3 regions of the Streptomyces sp. MGP-BFMKR1 genome follow, and region 3 is predicted to be linked to each of the others. Evidence: riboswitches for the same ligand, from Rfam matches in the RefSeq annotation. Region 3 holds a riboswitch; each other region holds the start of a gene.
The links. A riboswitch is a leader RNA that binds a small molecule or an ion and turns the genes downstream of it on or off. The one in region 3 is predicted to bind cyclic di-AMP.

Region 1 (7,345 bases), 7.4 Mb from region 3:
CCAGCCGTCCTCCACCCGGCTGCTGGCCGACCGACTGACCACGGCGGCCCAGCGACAACTCGCGGACGCCGGCCGCCCGGTCGAGGTCCAGGTGGTCGAGCTGCGCGAGCTGGCCACCGCCATCGCCCAGCACATGGTCACCGGCTTCCCGGGCACCGCGCTGCGCGCCGCCCTCGACGCGGTGACCCGCGCCGACGCGCTGATCGCGGTCACGCCCGTGTTCACCGCCTCCTACAGCGGCCTGTTCAAGTCGTTCTTCGACGTGCTGGACAACGAGGCGCTGGTCGACAAGCCCGTGCTGATCGCGGCGACCGGCGGCACGGCCCGCCACTCCCTGGTCCTCGACCACGCGCTGCGCCCGCTCTTCGGCTACCTGCGCGCCGTCACCGTCCCCACCGGCGTCTACGCCGCCGCCGAGGACTGGGGCGCGGCCGGGGACGACCGCACCGACGGGCTGAGCGAGCGGATCGACCGCGCGGCACGCCAACTCGCCGGCCTCCTGGCCGGCGCCCCGCCCGCGCCGCGCCAGGACGACGATGAGGTGGTCCCCTTCGCCCAGCAACTCGCCGCGGTGCGCGGCGCCTGACGGCGCGCACGCGCCGGGGTGCCGTACGCACGGATGCCGCTGACACGCCATGCGGCGTGTCAGCGGCATCCGTGGAGCGATCCGCCGGCCGTGCTTCACCTGCCGTGGGCCGGGGCGCTCCGCGCCCCGGAATCAGCCCTCGGTTCAGCGCAGCAGGTCGAGCAGATCACCGAGCGTGTCCGGGGCGAGCTTCGGCATGTCGGCGACCGCGTTGAGCGTGAAGAGGTGGCCGCCCTTGCGCACCGGCGACTTGCCGAACGTCTTCTTGAACAGCTTCTCGCCCTCAGGAGTCAGCACGGTCCGCACGTTGACCGCCTTGACCTGCTTCTGCGTGACCTTCGCGTTCTCCCGCTTGATGGTGTAGGTCAGGAACCGCACCGGCTGCGCCTTGGCCCGGTTGACCGAGGCGTGCGCCTGGGTCCGAGAGGACTTGTTCACGTAGTTGTAGATCTTGGTGAGGTCGAGGCGGTCGTCCTTGTCGCGGAACGTGACGCCGCCCTGCAACTTCGCGTAGTCCCTGGTGCCCTCGACCAGCGGGAGGGACACGCACTGGCGCTGCTTGCCGGTGATCCGAGCGGCCCCCGTGGCGGCCAGCGTGACCTTCGCCTTGGCAAGCTGCTTGGCGGCGGGCTTGCTCAGGCAGAACTCGGCCTTGCCGTTCTTGATGGGCTTGGCCGCCTCACCGGCCTGGGCCGGCGTCACCGTGCACGCCAGCGCCGCCGCGACGACGGCGACCCCCGTCATTCCTCGCATCATGACTCGTCCTCGTGGATCAGGCTGACCGTGATTCGGTCGGCACGTGAGGACAACGGGGATTGCTCCCTGCGGGTGACGTACTCGATGGCAACATCACTCGGCTTGGTGACAGCGACCCGGAACCGGCCCGTAGGGCGGCCCTTGCCCCCACGCCCCTCTCGTCCCGGGATCGTGGGCCGGGCCGGGGCGCGGCGCGGCATCGCCCGCCCGGCGCCCCGGCCCACCCGTCACGGTCAGCGGACGCGGCCGTACCAGACCTTGTTGGTCCAGATCTTCTCCAGCCGCACCGACTTGCCGGGCTTGGGCGCGTGCCAGATCTTGTTCTTCCCGGCGTAGATGCCCACGTGGTAGACGTTCCGCCCGGAGTGGAAGAAGACCAGGTCGCCCGCCTTGCGCGAGCTCTTGGACAGGTGGCGGGTCTTGTTGTACTGGGCCGCCGCCGTACGTGGCAGCTTCTTGCCCGCCTTCCGATACGAGTAGAGCGTCAGCCCCGAGCAGTCGAACCGGTTCGGGCCGACCGCCCCGTACTTGTAGGGTGCGCCCTTCTTGCCGGCGGCGATCTTGAGCGCCTTGCCGGAGGCCGTCGCCGCCTGGGCGTCGGTCGTCAGAGCGGGGACGAACGAGGAGCCGGCCAGCACCGTGGCGGTGAGGGCCGATGCGGTACCGATGCGCGTGGCGAGCGAGGGTATACGTGGCTGCGCGGACATACGAAAGCCCTTCGTCATCCGCCTGCGAAAGATGACCTGTCGGGTTCGGACTGGCGAAGTTGCCCGGCCACTCGCGTGGCTTCACCCCAAGGGCCACCGACTTCGTGGCCCGTCATGCCTGGGTCTCCCGCTCCTGCCGATTCGTGTTCCTCTCACTGGGCCCGTGCGGCGGCAGGACTCGGCGTCCGCCCGGACCGCCCCGCCGTGGTGACGGGGGCTTGGTGGTGTCGGATAGGGATACTGCGCCATCCACGGCCCGAAATCGCAGCCGAAAGGGTCGTATGTGAAGTTCTTCACCTTCGTTGGTGACCGAGAACCGCGGTCGGTCTCATCCCCCATACGAGTCGCGCAAACCCGCGCTGAACTGCGGAAACACGTAACCGGACGCGAGCATTCCATGGCGCGACCGGCCTGTGGGCCAGGCAGCCGCCCACCACCCCGGGATACGCGGCGTGCGCGGCGGCGCGCCGTGATGGGACGTCAAGCCGCGCGCGTGGCCGGCCGTCGGCGCCCCGGCGCCGAGCGACGTCGAAGGCGCGGCGGGAGCGGCCGGCGGTGGCGGCGACCGCGCGCCTCCGCCACCGCCGGCCGCTCCCGGCCCTTCGCGTGGGACTAGTCGTCGAAGGGGCTGGTGCCGGTGAAGGCCCGGAACTCCTCGCCGGGCACCAGGCGGCGGGAGCGCACCTGCGTGAAGCCGGCGTCCCGCATCTGCTCCGACAACTCGGCCGGGCGCGGCAGCGGGCCGGCGAAGTCGGCGTACACGCACCACAGGTTCAGCATCTCGATGCCCGGGCTGCCGCCCTGGCAACTCGTCGTCAGCAGCAGCCTGCCCCCGGGCGCCAGGAACGAGCGCGCCCGCTCCAGCACCTTGGTCCGCTCGCCGTGGGGGAAGTAGTAGATGTTGTTGTGCAGCGTGACCAGGTCGAACTTCTGCTCCGTGGAGTACGTCCGCAGGTCGCTGCGGACGACCTCCACCCGGTCGGACAGGTTCCACTTGTCCAGGTTCGCCTGCGCCTGCGCCACCACCTCGTCCTGCAGGTCGATCGCCACGGCCGTCAGCCGCGGGTTGAGCGAGGCGGCGTGCCGTACGTAGGTGCCGCTGCCGCAGCCCACCTCCAGGAGCCGGACCGGCGCGGTCCGGTCGACCTGCTGCTCCACCACGCCCTGCACGGCGGGTTCGAGCACGCGGGACGAGCGGGCGATGAGCGCGCCGTCCTGGTCGGCGATCGACACTCGGCGCCCCTCGCGCAGCATGCCGGGGGCGTCCAGGAGCAGCGGGGCGTGGAAGCGCATGAGCTGTTCGAGCAGCGCCACGTAGGCGTCCGCCTCCGGGCGCGCCAGCGACTTGGCCAGGCGCCCGCGCAGCCGGTAGCGCCCGCCACGCGAGCCGAGTTCCCCGATCCGCACCCCCATGTCGAGCCAGGCGCCGAGCAGTTGCTCCTCGCCGTGCATGCCGAGCTCGTCGGCGAGCGCGGGCGCGTCGAGCGGCTGCCGCGCGAGATGGCGCAGCACGCCACTGCTGGCAGCCGCGGCCAGGAACGAGGCGCGGTACGCGGGACCAGCCAGCTCCCGTGGCATCCGCAGGGCCAGTGAGAGGTGATTGCTGCGCACCAGCTTGGTGAACGTTCGGAATTTCACAGGGGGTTCCTCATCTGTGCTGGGTGGTGGGCGGCGTACGCGCGAGCGGCACTGGGCCGGCGCGGAACGGGCCGGGGGACACCCGCGCCCCGGTGTCCGGTGGCGCAGTGGCGGGTGGCACGCGGATCGGGCGGCTGTCGCAGGTGAAGAGGACGGCGGCGGGCGTGCGCTGGGGAACTGACTGCCCAACGCCCTACGCGTCCACACGTCGCGCGCCGATCCGGCGCAGGGGACAGGTGTATCAGGGAATTCGACGATCGCACGGCCCACCGCGCGCCCGCCCTTTCGCTCCGGCGCGCCCCGGCGCACCGAACTCCGAGGTGATTGGCCTGCACAAGGCGTGGGAGCGGCGTCGTGCGGCTGAACCCCTGGTCCACTCGTATGGGTGACATATAGTCCGGTCGCATCCGAGTGGGCCGACTGGGTCACGGCCCAGACGGCCCAAGGCGAAACGCGTCATCCGCTCACGTGGCCCCCGAACGCGTGTTGGTGAGATCACCCCTCCGTTTCAGCGAGCTACAAGGTTGCCCTAAGCCCGCTGCTGAACGGTGGTGGAGCCAGTGCATTGTTAAACCAACCGGCTCGCCGCTGGGGGAGAATATGACCACCGCACCACACACGGACGCCGCCATGGGCGTGGCTCTGGAACTCGACGTGCTGAACGCTCCGGACGAGGATCTCCTCGCGCTCAAGGAAAAGGTCTACCGACACAAGATCGTGGTCCTGAAGGAGCAGAACCTCTCGCCCGCCGAATTCGTCACCTTCGGGCGCCGGCTGGGCGAAGTCGAAACCTACTACCAGCCCATGTACCACCACCCGGAACACAAGGAAATCTTCGTTTCCTCGAATGTGCGGGAATCGGGCCAGCAGATCGGCGTGCCGCAGACGGGCAAGTTCTGGCACCACGACTACTCGTTCATGGCCCGGCCGTTCGGGCTGACGCTCATCTACCCCCAGGTGGTGCCCCGGGAAAACCGCGGCACCTACTTCATCGACATGGGCAAGGCGTACCAGAAGCTGCCCCGGGAGATGAAGAACGCCATCGCGGGAACGCGCAGTCGCAACAGCGTCCGGCGGTACTTCAAGATCCGCCCCGACGACGTGTACCGACCGATCACCGAGGTCCTCGCCGAGATCGAGGAGCAGACCCCGGCGGTCACCCACCCCACGGTCTTCCCGCACCCGGTGACCGGCGAGCCGCTGCTGTACATCAGCGAGGCGTTCACCTACGAACTCCAGCAGGCCGACGGCACGCCGCTGCCCGACGGCCTGCTGCGGGAACTGCTCGCCGCCGTCGGCCAGTCCGACCCGACGTTCCAGCACGAGAACATCCACCTACAGACCTTCGACAAGGGCGACCTCCTCGTCTGGGACAACCGCAGCCTCGTGCACTGCGCCCGTCACACGGTCAAGCCCGAGCCCACCGTCTCGCACCGGGTCACCGTGCACGACGCGTACGAGTTCTACGCCGGCATCGGCGCCCAGCAGACGGCCGACGGCCGCTGAGGGGACGCAGTGGATCTCATCACCCCCGCCGCGCCACGGTCCGTCGAGTACGGCAGCGACGGGCACCTCCTGGAGCGGGTCCTCACCCCGTACAAACCCCACTGCCGATACCTCAAGAGCGCCACCGTCACGCGCCAGGGCGAGCCCCGCGACGGTGGGCGGGTCAGCGCGCGCGGGGAGTTCGGCATTCCCGAGTCGTGCTACATCGACGACACCGGCCATTTCAACTCGGTCGAGTTCAACCTGTGCTTCAACCAGCTCGTCTACTACCTGCTGGCGAAGTCCGTGAAAGAACGCGCCATGTGGCCGTTCAGCACCTGGACGCTCGACGAGTTCTGGGCCAGGCAACTTCCCGACATCCTCATCGTCGACTTCCGCAGCACCTTTCGACGCGCCATGCGCGGGCGCGCTTTCTGGGGCGAGATCGATGTCGTCGGAATGGACGAACGCGACGGCGACGACGGGTCGATCGCCCTCGTCAGCACGCTGTGCCGCTACGGCGAAGAAGAAATGCCCGCCTGCCACGGCGGCGTGCGGCTCGCCGTGCGGATGACGCGAACTCGGGCCGCGTGAATGCCCGGCACGGACTGTGTGAACCTCAGAGCAGGAGCCATGTCACCTCACGACACCGAAACGCGGGACCGCACCACGAATTCCGGCCCCGCGCCCGGCACCGCACCCGAACCCATCGCCATCGTCGGCATCGGACTCCGCATCCCCGGCGGCAGCAACGCGCCGGACGAATTCGCCGAATTCCTGCGCACCGGCCAGTCCGGACTGCGTGAACTGCCCACCGACCGGTGGGACCCGGAGGGCCTCACCTCCGACGACCCGGAGGCCAAGGGCGTCATCCGCTGCGAGCGCGGCGGATTCCTGGACCGCATCGACCAGTTCGACGCGAAGTTCTACAACGTCTCGCCCAAGGAAGCCGACTACATCGACCCCCAGCAGCGGCTCACTCTGGAGACCGCCTGGGAGGCGCTGGAGGACGCCGGCATCGACCCCAGCCCGCTGCGCCACGGCCGGGGCGGGGTGTACGTCGCCGTCAGCAACACGGACTACGCGGGCGAGATGGGCGCGTACGCGCACGAGGAGCTGAACAGCTACATGCCCACCGGCGCGGCGCTCAGCGCCGTCTCCGGCCGGCTGTCGTACTTCCTCGGCTGGCGCGGGCCCTGCATGACCATCGACACCGCCTGCTCGGCCTCGCTGGTCGCGGTGCACCTCGCGGCCCAGGGCCTGCGTGAGGACGAGGCCGACGTGGCGCTGTGCGTCGGCGTCAACGCCATCGTGAACCCGCGCCCCTACATCCTGGCCAGCCAGTCGAACATGCTCGCCCCCGACGGCCGCTGCAAGACCTTCGACGAGTCGGCCAACGGCTACTGCCGCAGCGAGGGCGGCGGCGCGCTCGTCCTCAAGCGGCTCTCCGACGCGCAGCGCGCCGGCGACCGGATCTACGCCCTGGTCCGCGGCTCCGCCGTCGGCTCCGACGGCGAGAGCAGCTCCCTGATGGTGCCCAACGGCACCGCGCAGGAGGGGTTGATGCGCAGGGCCCTGAAGGCGGCCGGGGTACGCCCGCACGACATCTCGTACATCGAGGCCCACGGCACCGGCACCCCGCTCGGCGACCCGATCGAGATCGGCGCGATCACCTCGGTCTTCAGCGAGTCGCACAGCCCCAGCAACCCGGTCACCATCGGTTCGCTGAAGACCAACATCGGGCACATGGAATCGGCGGCGGGCATCGGGGGACTCGTCAAGACCGCGCTCCAGATGCGCGAATCCACCATCTTCCCGCACCTCAACTTCACCACGCCCTCCACCCGTATCCCCTGGGAGCGCGCGCCCGTCTCCGTCGCCACCAAGGCCCACCCGTGGACGGCCGAGACCAAGCGGGCCCTGGTCAACTCCTTCGGACTGACCGGCACCATCGCCTCCGTCGTCCTCGAAGAAGCGCCCGAGCCCGTGGAGCCCGAGGTCGCCGAGGACGACGGCGGCGGCCACATTCTGACCCTGTCCGCCAAGTCCGCGCCCGCGCTGACCGGCCAGATCCAGCGCTACCAGCGGATGCTGCGCAACCAGCCCGAGACCGACATCGGCGACCTGTGCTACACCAGCAACGTCGCCCGCGCGCACTTCCCGCTGCGAGTGG
Region 2 (7,345 bases), 2.2 Mb from region 3:
GATCAGGTCGAGCGCCTCGCGGTTGGAGTCCAGGTTCGGCGCGAAGCCGCCCTCGTCGCCGAGGCCGGTGGACAGGCCGCGCTCCTTCAGGACGCCCTTGAGGGTGTGGTAGACCTCGGCGCCCCAGCGCAGGGCCTCGGAGAAGGACTCCGCGCCGATCGGGGCGATCATGAACTCCTGGATGTCCACGTTGGAGTCGGCGTGCGAGCCGCCGTTCAGGATGTTCATCATCGGCACTGGGAGCTGGTGCGCGTTCGGGCCGCCCAGGTAGCGGAAGAGCGGCAGGTCGGACGCCTCGGAGGCGGCGTGCGCGACGGCCAGCGAGACGCCGAGGATGGCGTTGGCGCCGAGCGAGGACTTGTCCGGCGTGGCGTCCAGGTCGAACATGGCCTGGTCGATCAGGCGCTGCTCGGTGGCGTCGTAGCCGACCAGCTCCGGGCCGATCTGCTCGATGACCGCGAGCACGGCCTTCTCCACACCCTTGCCGCCGTAGCGGGCCTTGTCGCCGTCCCGCAGCTCAAGGGCCTCGAACTGGCCGGTCGAGGCGCCGGACGGCACGGCAGCACGGCCGGTGCTGCCGTCGTCGAGGCCGACCTCGACCTCGACCGTGGGGTTGCCTCGCGAGTCGAGGATCTCGCGAGCTACGACGACGTCGATAGACGGCACGAGCGGTCTCCTTCGTGTGGGTCTGAGCTTCTGCGACACGAGCCTAACCGGCCCCGGCACCCCGGCTCGCCGCACGCCCGCCGGACGAGACGACAAGAGGGAAAAAAGCGCAGATCGATGGGTGAACGGCGCAACCGAATCGGCCGCGCGGCCCCGGACAGCGCCGGCCGGGACGTCCGCGCGAGGCGCCCGCGGCATGCCTACCGGGCCCAGGCGACCGGGCGCCGTCCAGACGGCGGCGGTACGGCGTCCGTACGGCGGCGGCGTCCGTACGGCGGCGGTACGGCGGCGGCGCGTGGGGACGGCGTGTGGGGGCGGCGCGCGCGGACGGCGCGTCCGGGGGGCAAACGCGGAGCCCCGCCGCGATGCGCTCGGGGGTAGGCGCACCGTGGCGGGGCGGTCTGCGGTCCCTCCGGGCGGGGAGGGACGGACGCCGGGCCGGCTCTGGGCGGAGCCGGCCGGGCGCCGGAGGCGGGGATCAGCTCAGGTGGAGCTGCTGGCCCGGGTAGATCAGGTCGGCGTCGGTGACGACGTCGTCGTTCAGGTCGTACAGCTTCTTCCAGCCGCCCTTGACGTTCTCGGCCTCGGCGATCTTGGCGAGGGTGTCGCCGGCCTCGACCTTGTACTCGCCGTCGCCCTTCTTGATCGTCTTCGGGGCGCTCTGCTGCGGCACGGACTGCTTCGGGGCGGCGTGCTTGGGCACGTACCGCTCGGAGCTGCGGCTCGGGGCCTGCTCGTCCGTGGCGCGCGGGCCGGCGTGCTTCGGGGCGGCCTTCGGCGCGGACTGCTGCGGGGCGGCCTGCTGCTGCTTGGGCGCGGCCTGCTGCGGCGCCTGCTGCTTGGGGGCCTGCTGCTTGGGCGCGGTGTAGCCGCCCTGGGTCAGGTTGACGCCGCAGTGCGGCCAGGCGCCCTTGCCCTGGCTGGCCAGGACCTTCTCGGCGATCTGTATCTGCTGGGCCTTGGACGCCTTGTCGGCGGTCGGGGCGTAGGCGGTGCCGCCGTACGCGGCCCAGGTGGAGGCGGAGAACTGGAGGCCGCCGTAGTAGCCGTTGCCGGTGTTGATCGACCAGTTGCCGGTCGACTCGCACTGGGCGACCTGGTCCCACTGGCCGGTGGTGGCGGCGTTGGCGCCGGTGGCCCCCATCAGCGGCACGGCGACGGCGGCACCGGTGACACCGGCGAGCGTGGCGATGCGAGTGGCCTTGGACGGACGGCGGTGCTTGCCCTTGGAAATCAGCATGTTGGTTTCCTCACCGACGCCTACGAGGTGAGCTGTCGGGTTCGGACTGTGAGTTGCCCGGCCGCGGTCTCCCGCGGCTTCACCCCAAGCCGTTCAGCCCCCTCGTTCCACGGACCGTCCGGCACTTACCTGTGGTTCCCCCGCTCCTGCCTTCGGCGCTTGACGCGTCGGTTTCCCCCGGCCGCCGGCAGGATTCGGCGTGACGACCAGTGGCGCTCGCGGTGGCGAGCGATGAAGACCGTAATCACAGATCCCCGGAGTGCTCAAACCCCAACATCCCTGGAAAGTCAGTGGGGTTTGCCCGCAAGAAAATCACATCACCGCAGGTCAGACAGTGCACCTGAAGGACGGACAAGCGCGACACGCCAGAGATCGAACGAGACCCATGTCTCACTTTCGCGAATCGGTGTACACCGGGGCGAAGCACCCCAAGTGACGGCCGATCAGCGGTCCGCCGCCGCCTCCAGGTCGAGCTTCTGGCCGGGCAGGATCAGGTCGGGGTCGTCCCCGATGACGCTCTCGTTGGCCTCGTAGAGCGCCGGCCAACCGCCCGGTGTCTCGTGCTGCTCGGCGATCGCCCACAGCGTGTCACCGGACCGGACCCGGTGCTCACTCCGCGTCTCCGCGTCCGCCCGGTCGCTCGCGCGCCCGCGCTCGCTGCGGTCGGCGTGCCGGCCCTCGGGGCGCTGTCGGTCGTCCTCCCGGCCGTCGGGGCGGCCCGGGGCGCCGTCGGGCTCGCCGCGGTGCTTGCCGGTGCCCGTGCCGTCCTCACGCGCCTTCTCGCCGGCGCCGGGGCGCTCGGCGCCGCCACGGGGCGCCTCGGGCCGCTCGCCCCCGGCCTCGTCGCGGTCGGCGGGCCGCTCCTCGCCCCGGCTCGGGCTCGGGGTGGTACGGGGCGTCTCGGTGGGCTGCGCGTCATCGCTCGGCGCGGACGCGTCGGGGCCGGGCCTGTCGCCCTGTCTCGGCTTCTTGTCCTGGCCGGGCGTGGCGTCCGGCGTCGGCTCGGCGTCCGGCTCCCGCTCGTCGGTCGGGGTCGGCTTGGCGTCGTCCGGGGAGGGCTTCGCGTCCGGGGTCGCGTCCGGCTTCGGGGTCGGGGCGTGGCCGTAGTCGCCGCGGTCGGTGCCCCGGTCGTCGTGGCTGGGGTCGCCCGGGTTGACGTCCGGTACCTCGCCGTCCTCGGTCAGGCCGGCCGGCTGCGCGCAGTCGCTCCACGCCACGGGGCCGCGCTCGGACAGGATCGTCTGAGCGATGGCTATCTGCTGCGCGCGGCTGGCCAGGTCCGGGCGGGGCGCGTGGTCCGTGCCGCCGTAGAGCTGCCAGGCGTCCAGGCTCAGACCGAGGCCGCCGTAGCGCCCGTTGCCGTCGTTGGCGCTCCAGGTGCCGCCGCTCTCGCACTCGGCAACGCGGTCCCAGGTGGCCGTGTCGGCGGCGCCGGCGCTGGTGGCGCCGAGCAGCGGGAGGGCGATTCCCGCGCCGGTCACCCCCGCGGCGACGACGATGGCCGGGGCCTGACGGGGGCGGCGATGTTTGCCGTTGCCGGATCGCATGCGGTGGCCTCTCAGGTTGGCGGCAGATTTTGACGGTCGAACATACTGCCGGCCCGGGACCGTCACAAGCTGATGTAGCGGAGGTCACGCGGCGATCACACCGGTGACGGAGCGTCAGATGACGGGTGGGGGCGTCCGTTTGCCCGCGCCCTAGCACAGGGGTGTCACGCGCTCGCGGGCGGGCGGCCGGGGACCCGGCGCGCGGCCGTGCCGAGGGGCGCGGGAGGTCAGGAACGGGGCGCGGGGTGCGCGGAGTCGGCAACGGCGGGCGGCGTCGCGCTGCCCGGCACGTCGAACGGCCGGCGCACGGGGCGCCCGCCGCCCCTTTCGGGCACCCGGGCGCGTCAACGGCGCCTCCCCTCATCGCCGTACGCGCCCTACGCAGCCGGGCGCGAGGGCACAGTCCGGCTGGAGGGCGACCCTTCTGGAGCCCAACCCGGCTGGAGCCCACCCCGCTGGGGGCCGACCCGCTGAGGCCGCGCCCTCGCGGGGCGCCGTACTCAGGGGAAGCCGGACCGCCGCGAGCCGCCGCAGTAAAGAAGAGGCCCCGCCGCGAGCCGCCGTACCCAGTACTAAGAGGAGGCCGGGCCGCGAGCCGTACTGAGAAGAGACCTCCTTCACAGGCCGCCGTACTAAGAGGAGGCCGGGCCGCCGGGTGGGGTGAAGGTGACCGGCAGGGTGCGGAGGCCGCGCATGATGAGGCCGCCGCGCCAGCGCAGTTCGTCGGGGTCGGCGTCCAACCGGAGGTCGGGCAGCCGGGTCAGCAGGGTGCCGATCGCGGTGCGGGCCTCGATCCGGGCCAGCGGGGCGCCCACGCAGTAGTGGATGCCGTGGCCGTAGCCCAGGTGCTGGTTGTCGCGGCGGGAGAGGTCGAGCCGGTCGGGGTCGGGGAAGCGGCGCGGGTCGCGGTCGGCGGCGGCGAGCACCACCAGGACCGGGTCGCCCTCGGCGATGTGCTGCCCGTCGATGGTCAGCGGCGCGGTGGCGAACCGCCAGGTGGCCAGCTCGACCGGCCCGTCGTACCGCAGCAACTCCTCCACGCCGGTGTCCAGGAGCGCGGTGTCCCCCGCCGTCAGCGCGGCCTGGAGCCTGGCCCGTTCGCCGGGGTTGCGCAGCAGGGCCAGGGTGCCGTTGCCGATGAGGTTGATGGTCGTCTCGAACCCGGCGAACAGGAGGACGAAGCACATGGCCGCGGCCTCGTTCTCGGTCAGGTGCTCGCCGTGGTCGCTGGCCCGGATGAGCCCGGAGATCAGGTCGTCGCCCAGGTTCTCGCGCTTGCGGTGGATGAGGTCGGCGAGGTAGTTGCGGATCTTCTTGACCGAGCGGGCCACGCCGCCGCGCGGGCCGCCGCCGTGTCGGATCATCATGCCCGCCCAGTCCCGGAAGTCGTCCTGGTCCTCGGGCGGGACGCCGAGCATGTCGCAGATGGCGTAGATGGGGAGCGGGAAGGCGAACTCGTGGATCAGGTCGGCGCTGCCGCGCTCGGCGAACGCGTCGATCAACTGGTCGGTCAGCTCCTGCACGCGCGGCGTGAACTCGGCGGCGCGGCGCGGCGTGAACGCCGCGGAGACCAGCCGGCGCAGCCGCGTGTGGTCCGGCGGGTCGATGTTGAGCAGGTGCGTCATCAGGTCGGCGCTGCGCTCCCCCGGGATGCCGACCCGTCCCTTGGCGTGCGCGGCGGCGCTGTGCCGCAGCGGGTTCTTCGACAGCCGTGGATCGGCCAGCACCCGCCTGGCGTCGGCGTACCGCGTCACGAGCCACGCTTCGACGCCGCTGGGCAGCGTGGTCTTGCGCACGGGGGCGTGCTCGCGCAGCCAGGCGTACGCCGGGTACGGGTCGCTGGCGAACTCCCAGGTGAACAGCGGCGGCATCGGCGGCACGCCGCCCCCGGACGCGCCCGTCTCGGGCCCGGCCAGCCCCGGTACGTCCGCAGGAGACGCGTCGGAGCCCGGGCCGTGCGGCCCTCGCGGGCAGGGCCCGGCGGCGCCCCGTCCCGCCCCGCCGGGCAGCGGCTCGGGCGCCGGCGGCTCGGTGGGCGGGAGGTGCGCGGCGGCCTGTGCGGCGGTCTGGTCGAGAGCCTCTGCGGCGGCTTGATCCGGGGCCCGCACAGCGGCCTGGTCGGGGCCCTGGGTCAGCGGGCAGGTCGGGGCCGGCGGGCGGGGGGCGGTTTCTTCGGGCACCCTCCGACGCTACTCGCCCCGCGCCGGCCCCCGGCGCGAGGCCGGGGTGACCGTGCCGCCGAGGTGACCGTGCGGCGGGGCGGCTACTTGCGGCGGCGCCGGCCGGTGTACTCGCCGTCGCGGGCGGGCCTGGTGCCCTCGTTGCCGTGGTCCTTGAACTCGTACGGCATCATCCGGTGCCGCCCGTCGCTCTTCGGCACCTCGTCCGGGACCCGGTGCTGGGTCTCGTAGCCGATCTCCTCACCCTCCTGGTGGCCGGGGCCGTGGTCGGGTGGGCAGTGGCCGGAGCGGTGTTCGTCGGAGGTCTCCCACGCGCCGGAGCGGCGCTGGGGCTCCTGCGGGGGCGGCGGCTCGCGGTCGCGGCGGCGGAGACCGTAGACCACGGCCAGGATCAGCACGGCGACGACGGCGAGCCCGGCCACGAAGGGCGCGATGCCGACCAGGTGGTCACGTTTGATGGCGAGCTCGACGACCGCGTCGGAGGCCGAACCCGTCGGGAAACCGGTGGTGGAGGCCATGCTCTGGATGTTCATGGGCCACGAGTACCCCTCTTGTCCGTGCTCAGTCGGCCCACCTGGACAAAACGGCCCACGCCCCGCGCGAGCCTCCCCACTCCCCCACGGCCCCCGGCGCCCCACCCACCGGTCGGCGAGCGCGATGGATGGTCGGGGCAATTAAGTGCTGGACGCCCCCGTGGTCGTCGGGGGAGGGTCGGGCGGGCGCCGCGCCCCGACGCGCGGCGCACGAGCGGCCCGACAGGAGGCGCGCGGCGAGGATGGCGGAGGAGAACATGCGGGACGACGGCATACGCGAGACGGCGCCGGGCGCGGACGCGCCGGACGCGACCGGGTCGCGGGGAAGCGGACCGCGCGCGAACGGGTCGCGAGCGGCCGGGACGGGAGGCGCCGTGCGGGACGCGGCCGGGGGAGGCGACGGCGAGGCGGGCGGCGCCGAGCCGGAGGCGGACGCGCCGGGCATCGGGCGCGGCCTGTTGCTGCTGATGTCGGTGGCGGCCGGCCTGTCCGTGGCGGGCAACTACTTCGCCCAGCCCCTCCTCGACACCATCGGCGACGACCTGGGCCTCGGCTCCTCGCTGGCCGCCCTCGTGGTCACGGTGGCCCAGGTGGGCTACGGGCTCGGCCTGGTGTTGCTTGTCCCGCTCGGCGACCTGGTCGAACGGCGCCGGCTCGCGGTCGGCCTCACCGCGGCCACCGCCGCCTTCCTCACCGTCACCGCCAGCGCCCCGAGCGGCGCCCTGCTCCTCGTCGGCACCGCCCTGACCGGCTTCACCTCGGTCGCGGCCCAGGTCGTCGTCCCGTACGCGGCCACCCTCGCCGCGCCGCACGAGCGCGGGCGCACCGTGGGCACCGTCATGTCGGGACTGCTGCTCGGCATCCTGCTGGCCCGCACGGCGGCCGGCGTACTGGCCGACCTCGGCGGCTGGCGCACCGTCTACTGGGTCAACGCCACCCTGATGGCGATCCTCGCGGTGCTGCTCCACCGCTACCTGCCCCGGCTGCGGCCCACCTCCACGCTCCGCTACCCGGCGCTGCTGCGCTCGACGGCCGCGCTGCTCGGGCAGGAGCCGGTGCTGCGGCGGCGGGCGGCGATCGGGGCGCTGACGTTCGGCTCGTTCAGCGTCCTGTGGACCGCGATGACCTTCCTGCTCTCCGGGCCCGACTACCGCTGGTCCGACTCGGCGATCGGACTCC
Region 3 (7,345 bases):
CCGTGCGGCCGTCGCCCGGCACGTGCGCGGTGGCCACCGGGTCCCCGTCGACCAGCAACTCGCCCACCTCGGTGAGCGGGACGCCGAGGGATTCCACGACGTGTCCGAGCGAGGAGGTCCCGTCGGTGGCGAGAGGGAAGGACGCACCCCTGCGGTCCGGGGTGACGAAGCGGTGGAGTGCGGGGTCGAGCTTGACCTGGAGGTGAGGACGCGCGTTCACGGGCGCCAGCATGCCACCGCGCCCGGCGCGTTGGCGCGCCCTTTCTTCCCTTTCTTCCCGTCCCCTCGCCCCCTTCCTCCCGTTCCTTCGTCCCACCCTGCGTCCCAGCCTGGGCGCGAGCCCCGCCGCGGCCCAGTCGGAGAACCGTGCGAGGACGGCGAGGGGTTGGCGAGTTAGGGCGGGCCTTTCGGCGGCTTACTTGAATGATCGGTCAAGTTCTCCTAGGGTGAGCGCATGAGCAGGGTGAAGGAGTTCGACCCGGACGCCGCGCTGCGGGCGGCCATGGAGCTGTTCTGGCGCAAGGGGTACGAGGCCACCTCGATGCAGGACCTGGTGGACCACCTCGGGCTCGGTCGCGGCAGCATCTACGGCACCTTCGGCAGCAAGCGTGAGCTGTACCTCAAGGCCGTGGACCGCTACGGCGAGGACGCCAGGGAGGCGTTCGTCAGCCGCCTCTCCGGGCCGGGCCCCGGGCTCGACGCGGTGCGCGGCCTGGTCCGCTTCTACGTGGAGGGCGCGCTGGCGGACGAGGACCACAAGGGCTGCCTGATGACCAACACCGCGGTCGAACTGCCCGCGGACGAGGGGGCGCGCCGGCGGGTGGCCACCGGCCTGGAATCCCTGGAGACGGCCATCATGGGGGCGCTCGTCCGGGCCCGTGCCGAGGGCGAGTTGGCGCCGGACAAGGACCCCGCGTCGCTGGCCAGGTTCCTGGTCACGCTGCTCCAAGGGGTCCGCGTCGTGGGCAAGACCCCGGTGCGCGAGCGCTTCCTGAAGGACACCGTGGAGCGGGCGCTGGCCGTCCTGGACTGAGCCGCCGCGACGGGGCCCGTCACCCCCGTCCCCCGTTCCTCCCCTCATCTCCGGCCCGGAGCGCGCCCGCCTCGCGCCGTACCGCGCCGCCCGGCGCTGCGGCGCCCGCACGCGGCCGTCGCCGCCTGCGTGGCCGAGCCCCAGGTGCCGGGGTGGCCCGAGCCTGTCTCGCGCCTGACGTACCCCTGCCCGCTTATTTGACTGCTCATTCAAGAAAACCGGAAGCCTTCACGCCCGACGCTCGACACGGCGAGAAGGCGCGACCGGCCAGAAGACAGAAGACGAGAAGAAGAGCGAGAAGGAGACCCACCCCATGACCGACCACCGCCCCGTCCCCACCGACGCCGAGTTGGCCGCCTCGCTCGCCGGCGACTTCACCAGCGCGTATGCCACCGTCAACGGCGTCCGACTGCACCACGTCACCGGCGGCAGCGGCGCCCCGCTGATCCTGCTGGGTGGCTGGCCGCAGACCTGGTGGCAGTTCCGGAAGGTGCTGCCCGAGCTGGCCCGCACCTTCCGGGTGACCGCCGTGGACCTGCGCGGCATGGGTGGCTCGGACAAGCCGGCGGATGGTTACGACAAGCGCACCATGGCGCGGGACATCCACGAGCTGATCCGACACCTGGGCCACGACTCGGCGTTCGTCGCCGGACACGACATCGGCGCGTCGCTCGGCTACCACCTCGCCGCCAACCACCCGGCGTCCGTGCGCCGCCTGGCCACCATCGACCTGGGCGTACCCGACGACTCCTGGCTGCGGATCGGCATGCTGCCCGGCTCGGACGAACAGGCAGCGGCCATCGCCGAGGGGCGCGGCGGCTACCCCTGGTGGTTCGCGTTCAACCAGGTTCGCGGCCTCCCCGAGGAACTGCTCGCCGGCCGCTTCCGCCCGCTGATCGACTGGCTGTACGGGCACATGCTGCTGGACCAGGCGTCCGTCGAGGAGGACGCGCGGCGGATCTACGCCCACGCCTACGACACGCGCGAGGCCATCCGGGCGGGCAACGGCTGGTACCAGACGATGCGCCAGGACATCGCCGACCTGGCCACCCACGCCCCCGTGACGCTCCCCATCCTGACGCTGGCCGGCGAGACCAGCTACGCCGCGCTGCGCGAACAGATGGGTCCCGACAAGGGCACCGACATCCGCGTGGTCGAGGTGGCGGGCAGCGGCCACTACGTACCGGAGGAACAGCCGGAGGCCGTGGTGCGGGAGCTGCTCGCCTTTTTCGGGGAGGACGCCGCGCCGACCGGGGGCGCGCGCTAGGCACGCCGCCGACCGCCGACGCGAGGGGCCCGCCGGCCATCCGGCACCCCGCACGGAGCGCTTCCCTGCCCTCCCCGTCACCGCCCGGCGGTCGCTCGGGGCAGGGAGGCGGGCTCAAGGAGCGCGCCTCCCCGCCCCGCTCAGGGCTCCTCGCACGACTCCGGGTCCAGATCCGGTGGGCCCGGTGGGCCCTGCGGGGCGAGCAGGGCGGCGAGGTTCTTCTCGTACATGGACTCCCAGCCCTTCCTGTCCGCCAGGATCTTCCGCACCGCCGAGCACACCTCGCGCTTGAGGACCGGCTGCCCGGGGAGCATCGCCACGCCGTACGCCTCCGTGCCCTCGATGGTCTCCAGCCGCCGGACCTCGCCCGCGTACGTCTTCTCGTAGCCCGCGAGAATGACGTCGTCCGAGGCCACGGCGTAGACCTGCGAGTCCTCGTCCAACAGTTCCTTCAGGCAGCGCTTGTAGCTGGTGGGCGGGGACTTCATCATGGTGAAGCCGAGCTTGGGCAGTTCCTTCCAGTACGTCGACTTCTGCGGCGTGCACACCTCCACGCCGAGCTCTTTCAGGTCGTTGGGGCCCTGGATGTTGGGGTACTTGCTCGACTTCTCGTGCACCAGGAACCCGCGGCCCGCCTTGTAGTAAGGGCCGACGAAGTCGATGTCGCCGTCGTTCCGCATGGTGTACGAGGCGACGACGAGGTCCACCGTCTTCTTCGCCAGCTCGCTGCTGCGGTTCTCGGTGGTCACCGCGGAGAACTTCACGTCCGCCTTGTCCGTGTACCCCAGGTGCTCGGCGACCTTGTAGGCCATGTCGATGTCATAGCCCGTGTACCTGTCCTTCGTGCCGGGTACCCGTTCGCTCAGGCCCGGCTGGTCGTCCTTCACGCCGATCCGCAGGATGGGATGCGTCTTCCGCCATGTCGGCGTCCCGGGGCCGCCGCCCTGGCGGTCCGGGCCGGCGGTACCGCTGCCCTCGGCCTTCTCGCCGAAGTCAAAGCCGTCCGTCACGAACCAGCCGGCGGTGATCAGCAGTGCGACGCACGTGGCCACCGCCACCACCACCCTTCCCCTCTTACGGGGGCCGGTTCGCGGGCGCTCCTCCGCGAGGGCGGGATCGGGGTCGGGGGAGGCCGGTTCGGGCGAGGCCGGGGCAGCGGCGGCGGGAGTGGCGACCCTCGGCGCGGGGTCCGGCTCGAGCGCGGGCGCCGGTGGGGGTGACTCGACCCTGGCCGGGCCCGCGTTCGACGTACCGCCCAGCACCTCGCGCAGCATGACGTCGGCCGTCGCCGCGTCCAGGCGCTCGTCGGGGTCGCTGCGCAGCAGCCCCTGGATCACCGGGGCGAGCGGGCCGGCGTAGCGGGGGACCGGGTTCGGCGTGCGCAGGATGCTCTCCTGGACCTCCCAGACCTCGCTGCCGCCGAACGGGAGGCGGCCCTCGACCATCTCGTACAGCGTGACGCCGAGCGCCCACAGGTCGGACGCGGGCGTGGGGCCGCGGGAGCCGGGTGCGAAGAGTTCGGGTGCCAGGTACGGGGGCGTGCCGATGATGCTGCCGGGTCGGGTGAGGGAGGCGGCGCCCACGAACGTGGCGATGCCGAAGTCCACCAGGATCACCAGCCCGTCGTCCCGGACCAGCACGTTGCCCGGCTTCACATCGCGGTGGACGACCGAGGCCGCGTGCACCGCCCGTAGGCCGCGCAGGATCTGGTGGCCGATGTCCGCCGCCCTGGGCACGGCGAGCACCTGCTGGCTGCGGAGCAGGTCCGCCAGCGACCCGGCGTCGAGCAGCTTCATCACGATCCAGACCTGGTTGTCCGTCTCGACCTGGTCGTGGACCGTCACCACGTTCGGGTGCTCGATCTTGGCGATCGCCTCCGCCTCCCGGCGCGCCCGCTGCATCGCCGCGTCCTGGGTGCCGGCGGTCATCGCGTTCCGGTCGAGCAGGCCCTTCACTGCCACGTACCGGCGCAGCCGTCGGTCATGGGCCTTCCACACCTCGCCCATGCCGCCGCTGCCGATCGGTTCCAGCAGTTCGTACCGGCCCTCGATCACCACGTGCGGACGGCCGGGCGCGGGGGAGTCCTTGTGCGTCGGCGTCCGGGGCCATCTCTGTGCCGCTTCGGAGTCGGCCCGCGCCGGTGTGCTGCCCGCCCAGGGGTCGTGGGGCCCTCCGCCGGCCCCGGCCCTGTCTTCGTCTCGCATGTGCCCCCCTCGCAACCTGAACCAGGCCACAGTAAACGCTCAGTCAAAAGTATGCGGAGAGAGGCGAGATGAGGCGATACGAGGGCTGAATACCGTGCCCTGAGGGGTGGGACGGAGGTGCTGCCGGTGGTGGAACAAGGTAGCGCCGAGACCCGGAGATGTCAGCGGGTCGCGCGGGCGGATGTTCGCGGCGGGGGAGACGGACCGGCGGCGGCCGGAACGCCAGGAGGGGGCCGCTCGGCGACTCGGCGCCGACGTGGGCCGCCGACGTGGGTGTGTGCCGGACGCGATGCCTTCGTGGGTGATGCGCGGGCTCGGCCTCGCCGAGGGAGACAGCCGTCGTCGCCGCTACCCGGCGGAGTCCGCCAGTCGCCTTCGCCCCGCCCGGACCTGTCGGCTTCGGTGGTACGAGGCGCGCGAAGCATGCGAGGCATACGAGGCAGGAGGGATACGCGGGGCCGCGTGGCGGGGACGGGGCGGGGCGGCGTGGGGCGGGGGCGGGATTTCTCGTGGAGTGAGGCAACCCGGACGAGGCATGGAGCGTGTTCTTAAGGGGAAGGCGTGCGAGACACCCCGCCGACGTGCCGGTTTTCTGTGGCGCGGGGCACATGTGGGGCCGACTGGCTGGGTGTGCCGATGCCGCGAGAGCGTCCGGCGAGATCACTTAGAAACGGACTGTTCGGGCTTATCGGGCTCTGTGCTGCAGCTCACGGGTGTCGCTGGTTGATCTGTCACGCGGCGTGTCCGTGCGATGTCGGCTGCCCGGCCGGACCCCGCCCCCGTCAGGGATATGGCCGCTGTGGGCGTCCGGAAGATGTCGCCCCGGGAGACAGATCCCGTACGCAGTGTTATCTCGCATTGCGAGCTAATGCCTTAATTGATCTTTATCGGGCGGTTCATGGCTTGTCGCCGGCGAAATGAATGTGTTTTGTTGGCGCTCCCGCTGAAACGAAGGCGGGTATCCGACGCCGGGATGCCGAATCTTGCCGCTGGCCGAGGAGAAACTTCAAAGACATGACGGCAAGAGCGGGGGAACCAGGTAAGTGCCGTACCGCGCCGAGCGCGGTCGGCTAGGGGTGAAGACGTGTCGCGGCGCCAGGCGCCGCGCAGGGCACGTCCGGGCAACTCCAGCCCGAATCCGACAGCTCACCTCGCAGGCATAGGAGAGGGATACCCCTATGTCTCATCGCACGCGTCACCGCCGCATCAGCCCGCGTCGCCTCGGTATGTCCGTCGCGCTGACCGCTGGCGGCGCCAGCCTCGCCATTCCCTTCCTCGGTGCCACCCAGGCCAACGCCGCCTCGGTGGACGTGTGGGAGAAGGTCGCCCAGTGCGAGGCGACCGGCAACTGGAGCATCAACACCGGCAACGGCTTCTACGGCGGCCTGCAGTTCACCGACAGCACCTGGCGTGCCTTCGGTGGCGCGCAGTACGCCCCGCGCGCCGACCTGGCCACCAAGGACCAGCAGATCGCCGTGGCCGAGAAGGTCCTCAAGGTCCAGGGCCCCGGCGCCTGGCCCGTGTGCTCCGTCAAGGCGGGCCTGACCGCCGGCGGCCCGGCCCCGCAGGTCTCCCCCGACGGTGCCCGCGAGCAGGCGAACACCACCCGCGACGCCCGCACCGCGCCGCAGGCTGCCCCCAAGGCTGCCCCGAAGGCCGCGCCCAAGGCCGCCGCCCCCAAGGCCGCGCCGAAGGCCGCCCCGAAGGCCGAGAGCAAGCCCGCTCCGCGCACCCAGAACTCGACCGCCGGCACGGCGTACACCGTGCGCTCCGGCGACACGCTGTTCAAGATCTCCCAGGCGCACGACGTCAACGGTGGCTGGCGCGCGGTCTACGACCGCAACCAGGACGTCATCGGGGACAACCCGAACCTGATCTTCCCGAACCAGCACCTGACCCTGCCCGGTGCCGGCTCCGCCGCCAAGGCCCCGCAGCAGAAGGCGGCCCCGCAGGCCGCCCCGAAGGCCGCCCAGCCGCAGGCGCCGAAGCAGCAGGCCGCCCCCAAGGCCGCGCAGCCGCAGGCCGCCCAGGCCGCGCCGAAGCCGCAGGCCGAGGCCCCCTCGGCGACCGGCTTCACCGCCCCGGTGGCCAACAGCGCCATGGGCACCCCCTACCACCAGTCCGGTGGTAGCTGGTCCAGCGGCTACCACACCGGCGTGGACTTCCCGGTCGCCACCGGCACCTCCGTGAAGTCGATCGGCGCCGGCCAGGTCGTCTCGGCCGGCTGGGCGGGCTCGTACGGCAACCAGGTCGTCATCCGCCACGCGGACGGCCACTACAGCCAGTACGCCCACCTGTCGCAGCTCTCCGTCTCGGCCGGCCAGTCGGTCACCGGCGGTCAGCAGATCGGCCTGTCCGGCAGCACCGGCAACAGCAGCGGCCCGCACCTGCACTTCGAGGTGCGCACCGGCGCCGGCTACGGCTCGGACGTCGACCCGGTCAGCTACCTGCGCGGCAAGGGCGTCAGCCTCTGACCAGCGGCTCGACCGTTGAGCGGGCGCCCCTGACCGATCGCTGATCGAGGGCTCCCCGTACCACCGCACCACCCGATGTGCCCCCGCGCCGACCCGGCGCGGGGGCACATCGGCGTTCCGCGAGGGCAGATTCGCCTTCCGTGGGGGCATTCGGTGGCCGGCCACCCGGGTGCTACGGGGCGGGTGCTGGGTAGAGTTCCCGCTCATGGGGTTGTGGAACGGGGAGGAACCCGCGAAACAGGGTGGCACCGAGCCCGAGCGCACCGCCGACGGTCCCGTGCGGAGCGTCGACGGCCCGGCGCGCGGCGTCGGCGAGCGCGAGACGCTGGCAGCCCGCGACGCCTCGGCGGCCGAGGCCGACCCACCC

Region 1: another riboswitch for cyclic di-AMP. It lies ahead of AC3CHW_RS00900 (C40 family peptidase); the one in region 3 lies ahead of AC3CHW_RS30950 (transglycosylase family protein).
Region 2: another riboswitch for cyclic di-AMP. It lies ahead of AC3CHW_RS21685 (transglycosylase family protein); the one in region 3 lies ahead of AC3CHW_RS30950 (transglycosylase family protein).

The regions. Positions count from the first base shown of each region.
Region 1 covers NZ_CM173408.1:289,554-296,898, reverse strand. Annotated here, with positions in the region: gene AC3CHW_RS00910 (FMN reductase) at 1-586, shown strand, start outside; gene AC3CHW_RS00905 (hypothetical protein) at 731-1,330, opposite strand; gene AC3CHW_RS00900 (C40 family peptidase) at 1,576-2,049, opposite strand; cyclic di-AMP (ydaO/yuaA leader) riboswitch at 2,053-2,221, opposite strand; gene AC3CHW_RS00895 (SAM-dependent methyltransferase) at 2,662-3,687, opposite strand; gene scoE ((3R)-3-[(carboxymethyl)amino]fatty acid oxygenase/decarboxylase) at 4,288-5,193, shown strand; gene AC3CHW_RS00885 (FcoT family thioesterase) at 5,203-5,766, shown strand; gene AC3CHW_RS00880 (type I polyketide synthase) at 5,806-7,345, shown strand, end outside.
Region 2 covers NZ_CM173408.1:5,483,804-5,491,148, reverse strand. Annotated here, with positions in the region: gene eno (phosphopyruvate hydratase) at 1-666, opposite strand, end outside; gene AC3CHW_RS21685 (transglycosylase family protein) at 1,145-1,906, opposite strand; cyclic di-AMP (ydaO/yuaA leader) riboswitch at 1,909-2,074, opposite strand; gene AC3CHW_RS21680 (transglycosylase family protein) at 2,350-3,453, opposite strand; gene AC3CHW_RS21675 (cytochrome P450 family protein) at 4,086-5,324, opposite strand; gene AC3CHW_RS21670 (DUF6479 family protein) at 5,717-6,166, opposite strand; gene AC3CHW_RS21665 (MFS transporter) at 6,409-7,345, shown strand, end outside.
Region 3 covers NZ_CM173408.1:7,676,254-7,683,598, forward strand. Annotated here, with positions in the region: gene AC3CHW_RS30930 (Mut7-C RNAse domain-containing protein) at 1-232, opposite strand, end outside; gene AC3CHW_RS30935 (TetR/AcrR family transcriptional regulator) at 455-1,033, shown strand; gene AC3CHW_RS30940 (alpha/beta fold hydrolase) at 1,347-2,300, shown strand; gene AC3CHW_RS30945 (serine/threonine-protein kinase) at 2,441-4,504, opposite strand; cyclic di-AMP (ydaO/yuaA leader) riboswitch at 5,486-5,679, shown strand; gene AC3CHW_RS30950 (transglycosylase family protein) at 5,683-6,978, shown strand; gene AC3CHW_RS30955 (DUF1266 domain-containing protein) at 7,184-7,345, shown strand, end outside.